4 regions of the Paenibacillus sp. FSL R7-0128 genome follow, and region 3 is predicted to be linked to each of the others. Evidence: riboswitches for the same ligand, from Rfam matches in the RefSeq annotation. Region 3 holds a riboswitch; each other region holds the start of a gene.
What was found. A riboswitch is a leader RNA that binds a small molecule or an ion and turns the genes downstream of it on or off. The one in region 3 is predicted to bind thiamine pyrophosphate.
Positions count from the first base shown of each region.

Region 1: it holds a riboswitch for thiamine pyrophosphate, as region 3 does, so the genes downstream of both, NST26_RS01495 (ABC transporter substrate-binding protein) here and NST26_RS13765 (ABC transporter ATP-binding protein) in region 3, are expected to answer to the same signal.
Region 2: it holds a riboswitch for thiamine pyrophosphate, as region 3 does, so the genes downstream of both, NST26_RS09750 (thiamine phosphate synthase) here and NST26_RS13765 (ABC transporter ATP-binding protein) in region 3, are expected to answer to the same signal.
Region 4: it holds a riboswitch for thiamine pyrophosphate, as region 3 does, so the genes downstream of both, thiC (phosphomethylpyrimidine synthase ThiC) here and NST26_RS13765 (ABC transporter ATP-binding protein) in region 3, are expected to answer to the same signal.

Region 1 covers NZ_JBBOCD010000001.1:353,695-355,891, reverse strand. The annotation lists gene NST26_RS01500 (hypothetical protein) at 1-898, shown strand, start outside; TPP riboswitch at 971-1,081, shown strand; gene NST26_RS01495 (ABC transporter substrate-binding protein) at 1,231-2,197, shown strand, end outside.
Region 2 covers NZ_JBBOCD010000001.1:2,387,649-2,389,845, forward strand. The annotation lists gene NST26_RS09740 (SDR family oxidoreductase) at 1-433, shown strand, start outside; gene NST26_RS09745 (hypothetical protein) at 592-1,128, shown strand; TPP riboswitch at 1,184-1,286, shown strand; gene NST26_RS09750 (thiamine phosphate synthase) at 1,416-2,087, shown strand; gene thiS (sulfur carrier protein ThiS) at 2,084-2,197, shown strand, end outside.
Region 3 covers NZ_JBBOCD010000001.1:3,359,792-3,361,988, forward strand. The annotation lists gene NST26_RS13760 (ABC transporter permease) at 1-440, opposite strand, end outside; gene NST26_RS13765 (ABC transporter ATP-binding protein) at 421-1,191, opposite strand; TPP riboswitch at 1,322-1,424, opposite strand; gene NST26_RS13770 (TetR/AcrR family transcriptional regulator) at 1,493-2,149, opposite strand.
Region 4 covers NZ_JBBOCD010000001.1:20,144-22,340, forward strand. The annotation lists gene trxB (thioredoxin-disulfide reductase) at 1-915, shown strand, start outside; TPP riboswitch at 965-1,071, shown strand; gene thiC (phosphomethylpyrimidine synthase ThiC) at 1,223-2,197, shown strand, end outside.

The DNA.
Region 1 (2,197 bases), 3.0 Mb from region 3:
CGGGCTGGAGCCGTATCTCGATCCTGCGGAGACCAATGGCAATTATTTCGAGACCCTGCCCTTCTTCGTCGATGAACGGATGCTGGTGCAGGCCTTCTACGGCGTTAATCTCCCGGAGGATGAGGAAGAGATCAGTGTCGAAATGCTCTACCGTGCCTCTCAGGTGGATGGTCTGACCATCGACGGCAGCCCCTACATGAGTGCAAGTGATCCAGACTATATCAAGCAGTACACCCGGGAGCATTGCTATAGCCGCTGGGGACCGGACACCTACTATATGACCAATGAGCAGACCTTCTGCTGCGTGAGCCGGGCGAAGCCGGAGATTGCCGCAGGCCTGATCAGCCAGATGTACGGCGAATATTATTACGGAATGCTGCTGAGTATTTTTCATAAAATCGTGCTACTGAAGCTCGCCAACCTCCACTCCCGGCTGCGCATCAACCACGATAACGACGAGATCGAGAATCTGATCTTCCTGATCAACAAATTCTCGGCCAAATTCTACTTCCTGGAGCTGATTTCACAGTCGCAGGGGCGGGAGATTTTTTTTCAACTGCGTAAGGTATATGGCAATGATGCTCTGTTCGATGAGGTGAAAATGACCCTGAATGACCTGTTCCAGTACCAGGACAAATTCCAGGCCAAACGGCGGGATACACTCCTGATGGTGCTCACCGTATTTACGGTCATCAGCGGGATATACGGGATGAATCAGGTCATCGAGGATCTGAAGGGCCAGATCGACTGGAGCAAAATGCTGGAGTACTCCGCGTTCGAGTATCTGGCTCTGTTCCTGACCTTCTCGGGGATCACCGTCAGTGTCGGCTTAACGCTGAGAGAGATCTGGAACGGCATCCGCAGCCGCCGCAAGAAGCGGCATTATACGAGGGATTAAGACACAGAGGGTGGACAATGTCGAAGCTGCCGTCTATAATACACCGTAAGAACATAGCAATACCCGTGAACTTTATAGAACCAGGGGTGCTGGAATTGGCCGGCTGAGATTGTATCCCACAAGATACTGACCCTTATACCTGATCTGGATAATGCCAGCGTAGGAATCTTCATTCGGCACAGTGCCTTAAGCGGTACTGAAGCTGAATTCCCCTCACGCAAGTAACTGGCGTCCCGATCTTCGGGACGCTTTTTTGATTATATGGATGTACAGGAATAGGGTTTCTGTAAGCTCTGAAGACCAGGGGTTGCTGGAAGGAGAGAAAAAGAGAAATGGGAGTCAAAAAAACAGTAATGCTGCTGCTCAGTTCCATGCTGGTTCTCACGGTCGCGGGATGTGGCGGCGGGAACAACAGCGGCAATGCGGGGGCCAGCGCACCTGCTGCCGGGAACAGTACGGCTGCACCTGATGCAACCGCAGCCGCACCCACAGATGCACCTAAGGCGCTGACTCCGGTCAAGATTGCCCTGGACTGGACGCCGAACACGAATCATACCGGCCTGTATGCAGCCAAGGAGCTGGGCTATTACGCGGAGGAAGGTCTTGACGTACAGATTGTACAGCCAGGCGCTGCCGGGTCGGATACAATGGTCACTTCCGGCGAAGCCCAGTTCGGCATCAGCGCCCAGGAGGCGCTGACCCTGGCCCGCCTGCAGGATGTGCCGCTGGTGTCGATTGCTGCAATCATTCAGCATAATACCTCGGGCTTCGCGGCTCCGAAGGACCGCAATATTAAGACGCCGAAGGATTTTGAAGGCAAAACGTACGGAGGCTGGGGCTCCCCTGCGGAGCAGGCCGCCATGAAAGCGATTATGGACCCCGAAGGCGGGGATGTCTCCAAGGTGAAGCTGGTGAATATCGGCGAAGCGGACTTTTTCACAGCTGTGAAGCGGGATATTGACTTCGCCTGGATCTTCTATGCGTGGACCGGGGTAGAGGCCGAGCTGCGCGGCGAGCCGCTGGATATGCTGTATCTTAAGGATTATGCGCCGCAGCTTGATTACTACACACCGGTGCTGACCACCAGCGAGAAGGAGATCGCCGAGCATCCTGAAGTGGTGAAGGCCTTCCTTAAGGCTACGTCCAAGGGGTATCAGTATGCTATCGATAACCCGGAAGAAGCCGCGACGGTCTTGTCTGATGCTGTACCTGATCTGGACCCCAAGCTGGTGCTGGCCAGCCAGAAATGGCTTAGCCCGAAATACAAGGACGACGCCCCGCGCTGGGGTGAGCAGAAGC
Region 2 (2,197 bases), 970 kb from region 3:
GCAGCTGGAGCGTACGTTCCGGACGAATATTTTCTCCATGTTCTACCTGACGAAGGCAGCTATGCCTCATCTTAAAAAAGGCGCTACGATCATTAACACGACCTCCATCACGGCGTATCGCGGCAGCCCGCAGCTGCTGGACTATTCGTCCACCAAAGGAGCCATTCTCAGCTTCACCCGTTCGCTGTCAATGAATCTGGCCGATAAGGGCATCCGCGTGAACGCGGTAGCGCCCGGACCGATCTGGACCCCGCTGATTCCGTCCACCTTTGACGCGAAGAAGGTCAGTGAGTTCGGCGGCACCCAGCCGATGAAGCGCCCGGGGCAGCCTGAAGAGCTGGCACCGGCGTATGTATACCTGGCCTCGGACGATTCCTCCTATGTGAGCGGACAGGTGATGCATGTGAACGGCGGCGAGGTTGTCAACGGATAATGGGTGCAGAATAAGATCTGGATGCAGATTTGTGTGCAACATATAAATTTTATTTTAAAAAAGCCTAACCGCTTGCCGGCAGGCTTTTTTTCTGCGCTTGTAACTATTACAATATATTTCCGTCTATTTAGATAATTTGATATGAAAAGGGGATAGGGATGCTTAGAAAAAAAGGATTCATTCTATCTGCAGCGGGGATTTTAATTTTTCTGGTAGTGTTCATTTATTGGACTCCTTTTGCAGGGAGAGTTGTGGAAAACACAAGATTGGAAGGATATGCAAAAAGCATTGGGATTAGAATTACACAGGAATCGCCGCCGCTACCCCTTGTTACTTCCGGGAAAACCCAAATTCCGGTTACCCAAGGCAGCTATTGCTGGGGAAAATTAGGATGTGCAGATTATACAGGAGGACAATCCTTGGTACAGGGGGTTACTCCCACTGTTATAGCCCCTGAGGGGGGGATCGATGTTGCTTTTACTTATAAACCGGCACCCGGCGGGTTAACCGTTCAGCAATTTGTCGATGATAAAGAAGTGCAAATTCCATTGAAGAACGGCTCTTTTAATGCTCCAAAAGAACAAGGCGTTTATTACTACGGCATATCAGCATTCTGGACATCCGAGGATGGTAAATTTTCAGAAGGGAGTTCATCCGTGGCTTTTGTAATTGAAGTAAAATCTACGAAAGAATAGCTCTAACAGGAATTATATGCTAATATACAAAAAGCAAGGCCAAACAACCGCATAGAACGATCACTAGGGGAGCCGCAAGGCTGAGACGGGCGTATCTGCTCGGACCCTTTGAACCTGATCTGGGTTATACCAGCGTAGGGAAGTGGAGAACGAATATTGCAGCGGGGGTATACGGCTAATACCGGTATTCCTGTTTCTATTCCAGACTGCTTCCTTTACGGGGGCGGTCTTTTTTGTGTTGTGGAGAGGTGTAGTGTGAGCTGGGACAGACGGGAGGGGGAAAGGCGTTGCACGAAATTCATGTCATCTCAGACGGTCGGCTCCACCCTGAGAAGCTTGCGGAGCTGGCTGCGGCGGTACATCCCATGGTGGATTATATCCATCTCCGGGAAAAAGCCATGTCCGCCCGCGAACTGCTGGCGGCGGCGCAGCAGATGCTTCAGGCCGGGGTTCCGCCTTCGAAGCTGGTCATTAATGACCGGATCGATATTGCCTTGGCCGCTGGGGCAGGCGGTGTACAGTTGGCCTGGCATAGCCTTCCGCCAGCCGCAGCACGCGGGCTTGCACCGGGCCTGCGGATCGGCAGGTCGGTACACTCGCGGGAAGAGGCGGCGGAGGCTGGAAGGCGGGGAGCAGACTTCTGCCTCTACGGGCATGTTTTCCCGACGGCCTGTAAGCCCGGACAGCAGGCACGGGGACTTGCGCAACTGGCCGAGGCTGTCCGCTGGAGCCGCATCCCGCTGATTGCGCTTGGAGGGATTACCCCGGGTAATGCCGGAGCGGTGCTGGCCCAAGGGGCGGCTGGCATTGCTGTCATGTCGGGGATCTGCGGAGCCCCGGACCCGGTGGCAGCGGCCATGGCGTACAGGGAAGCGGTCCACAGGGACAGGGCAGCGGAGCTGGCTGAAGCGCTGGATATGGCTCAAACACAGGGCACAGCAGGAGGTGAACAGGCATGAATGTGACCGTTAACGGAAAGAGGCAAAGAATCGAAGAGAGCTGCCGGACACTGGAGGATCTGCTCTCCCGGCCCGAGTGGGCCGGTAAGCTGGTGATTGTCGAGCTGAAT
Region 3 (2,197 bases):
CCGTCATAGGTGCCGATGACCACCGGGAAGAAAGCAGTCAGGAAGACAACGGCGACCTTACTCCATAGGGTGTAGCCGAACCACATGATGAACAGGGGAGAGAGCGCGATCAGCGGAACCGTCTGGCTGATGATCAGCAGCGGGTACAGCGCCTTGGCCAGCGGACTGAACAGGTGCATGGCGATTCCCAGCAGGCAGCCGCAGACCACAGACAGTGCGAAGCCCGTGAGTACCTCAAGCAGTGTAGCCGGCAGATGCACCCCGAATAACAGGCGGCGTTCCTCCAGCAAGGCCTTGCAGACCGCAGACGGAGCCGGAAGAATGAAGGGAGGAACCAGGCCCAGCCGGGCTACAGTCTCCCAGACTGCAAGCGTCAGCAGGGCGAGCAGGGAAGCCGGACCGTAGTGCTGGAGCAATCTTCTAGGAGCGGCGGTTCTCATATAGCTTCAGCTCCAATTCCTGGCGCAGGGCGGCGAACTGCGGTAGATAGTTCAGACTGTGATGGCGCGGACGGGGGAGACCGGCTGGGAATTCCTGCATCCCGCCGCCGCCACTGCCCGTCATTAGATAGATTCTGTCACTGAGCAGCAGAGCCTCCTCCAGATCATGGGTGATGAACAGCACCGTCTTGTCCAACTCCGCCCATAACTCGAGCAGCCAGCGCTGCAGTGAGCGCTTGGTAATGGCATCGAGCGCCCCGAACGGCTCATCGAGCAGCAGCAGGTCATTCCCCGCCGCCACGGTGCGGAGGACCGCCACGCGCTGGCGCATCCCGCCGGACAGCTCCTGGGGATAAGCCCCTTCGGTTCCCTCTAGGCCGAAGCGTTGCAGCAGGGTAAGAATCTCGGCCACGGCGGCCGCTTTGGGACGGCTGCGCTTGAGTTCCCAGGGCAGCAGACAGTTGTCCAGCACGGTCCGCCAAGGCAGGAGAAGATCCTGCTGCGGCATGTAGGCCACACTGCCCAGCCTCTTCGCTGCTGTAGCGGACTCGGCTCCGTTCAGCGTAATCCTGCCGTTGTCCGGCTCCAGCAGGCCGGCGATGATTTTGAACAAGGTGCTTTTGCCGCATCCGCTTCCGCCTACGACAGAAATGAATTCGCCGCGCTGCACATTCATGGATAGCTCTGAGAAGACGGGTGTCCGGGACGAACCGGTCCCGAAAGCATAGGATAGATTGCTAATGTTGATCATAAGACTATGTACAAGCCTCCCCGGATTGAAATAGAACCTGCGAGGAGCACAAAAAAGCCCCATTCATTCCCGGAGGCAATGAATGGGGCGGAAGGTACAGTCGGCTGCGGCCCTGTGACGGGAACCACTGATACATTCTGCTCCACTTCCCTCCGCTGGTATGATCCAGATCAGGTTCAAAGGGTCCGGAGCTTAAGCTCCGTCTCAGTCGGCCGACTCCCCTAGTGAATTAACAGGTGTTATTGAATTCGTAATTGCTACTTAATATACCACAAATTCCCCTCTTGTAAAGAGCAGGCGGTCAGCGCTTCGCCAGACCGGTCACGAACAAGGTGACGATGCCCCGGGAGATGTCCAACTTGGAGGAGTGGTGCCGCTTTTGCTCATACAGGTACAGATCAGGGCTGAGAACAGAGATTAAGGCCGTGGCCGCAAAGGCAGGATCAATGTCAATAATCTCATCGCCCTCCGCAGCACGCTGCAGCAGCTCTGTCATCATCACCCCCAGCCGCTGAAAAAAAGGATGCTCAAACTGGGTCAGCTGCTTCTTACCTGTGAACTCGGCTTTGATCATATTCAGCAGCTCGGCATACTGCTCAATGAAATCGGCAATCTGCTCAATGCTGCTCTGCAGCTGAGCGAGAGCCGGAGCTTCACCGGCACTGGCAGCCACCTGCTGCTCCAGCCCGGACAGGAATTGATCTGCGCTGCCCTTCAGCAGTGCAGAACAGATCTCACCCTTGTCCGTGAAGCGGCGGTACAGGGAGCCTTGTCCTATGCCTGCCCGCTTGGCAATGCTGTACATGCTGACTGCCTCAAGTCCGCTCTCGGTGAACAACTGGCGTGCAGCTTCAAGAATCCGCTGTACATAAGGATCGGCGGACTCGGGCGGAGCGGATTCTTTGGCTTGCGGAGCTGAGCGCGGGAGCTGTGCAGCATCGGTGTCTGGCTTTTTCATGAGAACCCCTTTCAGAAATAAATCAGCGATTTACAGAAAAATAAATAA
Region 4 (2,197 bases), 3.3 Mb from region 3:
CTGACAGCCGCGATTTATCTGGCGCGTGCGAACCTGAGCCCGCTGGTCATTGAAGGCTTGCAGCCGGGGGGACAACTGACAACGACGACAGAAGTGGAGAACTTTCCAGGCTTCCCTGAAGGGATTCTGGGTCCGGACCTGATGGACAATATGCGCAAGCAGGCGGAACGCTTCGGCGCTGAATTCAAGAATGGCTGGGTGGAGTCGGTGGACTTCTCACAGCGTCCGTTCAAGGTAACAGTGGACGGAATGGGTGTATTGGAAGCGGAGTCGGTTATTATTTCAACCGGGGCCTCTGCAAGATATCTGGGCATTCCGGGCGAGCAGGAGAATGTGGGACGCGGGGTCAGCACCTGTGCGACCTGTGACGGCTTCTTTTTCCGTAATAAAAAGATTGTCGTCGTCGGCGGCGGAGACTCCGCCATGGAGGAAGCCAGCTTCCTGACCCGCTTTGCATCCAGCGTAACGCTGGTTCACCGCCGTCCCGAGCTGCGGGCCTCGAAGATCATGCAGGACCGGGCGCGTGACAACAGCAAGGTAACCTGGGCCTTGAACCGCACACCGGTTGAAGTAACGGTAGGAGAGACCGGAGTGAAGGGCCTTACGGTGCTTAACAATGAGACAGGTCTGACAGAATTGGTGGAGGCAGACGGCGTGTTCGTAGCGATTGGACACACACCGAACACAGCCTTCTTGGGCGGGCAGATCAATACGGATGAGAATGGCTATATTGTGGTCAACCCGGGTACCACCGAGACCAACATCCCGGGTGTATTCGCCTGTGGCGATGTACAGGATACCCGTTACCGTCAAGCGATATCGGCAGCGGGAACCGGTTGTATGGCCGCTATGGATGCCGAGAAGTTCCTGGAAGGCACGATGGTGCACGACTGGAGCGAATCGCTAGACAAATAACGGGTTTACAAGAATTACCCATACAGGTAAAATGTATTTAATTAGATAAGATACCCACTAGGGGAGCCTGAATAGGCTGAGACGGGAAAATTGAATTTCCGGACCCTTGAACCTGATCTGGATCATACCAGCGTAGGAAAGTGGAGTCGGACCTTTTTTGAATACAGTCTTATTTGGCTGTTCCTTTAATAAAGCCGCTCCAGGTGGAGCGGCTTTTTGACTTGCAGGAATCTATAGATTCTTCAGCTCAATCTGCTGCGTGACCTCTTATCTGATGAGTGTACAGAGCGAAGAGGAGGAGATTGAAATGAAAGGAATGGGTAAAAACGAAGAGGTGGATCTTTCGGGATTCCCCGCAAGCCGTAAAGTGTATGTGGAGGGCTCACGCCCGGATATCCGGGTTCCGATGCGGGAGATCAGCCTCAGCAGAACCGAAGGCGTTGCCGGGGAAGAGGAAAATGCTCCGCTGCGTGTCTATGACACAAGCGGTATGTACACGGATGCCGCGGAGGAGATGGACATTCGGAGGGGGCTGCCGCCGCACCGTTCAAGCTGGATCGCGGAGCGTGGCGATTCGGAGGAGTACACCGGAAGAGCCGTCCGGCCGGAGGATAACGGAATCCGCAGAGAAGGGGCTGCCGCAGAAGCTTATCCAGGACTGTGCAGGAATCCGAGGCGGGCCTATGCAGGCGGCAATGTGACCCAGTTGCATTATGCAAGGCAAGGGATCATCACACCGGAAATGGAGTATATTGCGATCCGGGAGAATATCCGGCCGGAGTTCGTTAGGGATGAGGTGGCTGCGGGCCGTGCTATTATTCCGGCCAATATCAATCACCCGGAGAGTGAGCCGATGATTATCGGCCGTAACTTCCTGGTGAAGATCAATGCCAACATCGGAAATTCGGCGGTCACTTCTTCTATTGAAGAGGAGGTGGAGAAGATGCGGTGGGCGACCCGCTGGGGGGCTGATACCATCATGGATCTCTCCACCGGCTCTAAGATCCATACCACCCGGGAGTGGATTATCCGCAATTCTCCTGTGCCGGTCGGGACAGTGCCCATATACCAGGCGCTGGAGAAGGTGAACGGTATAGCTGAGGATTTAACCTGGGAGCTCTATCGCGACACGCTGATTGAGCAGGCGGAGCAGGGGGTGGATTACTTCACCATTCATGCCGGGGTGCTGCGGCGCTATATTCCGCTCACTGCCCGGAGAATGACAGGCATTGTATCCCGGGGCGGATCGATTATGGCTGCCTGGTGCCTGGCCCATCAGCAG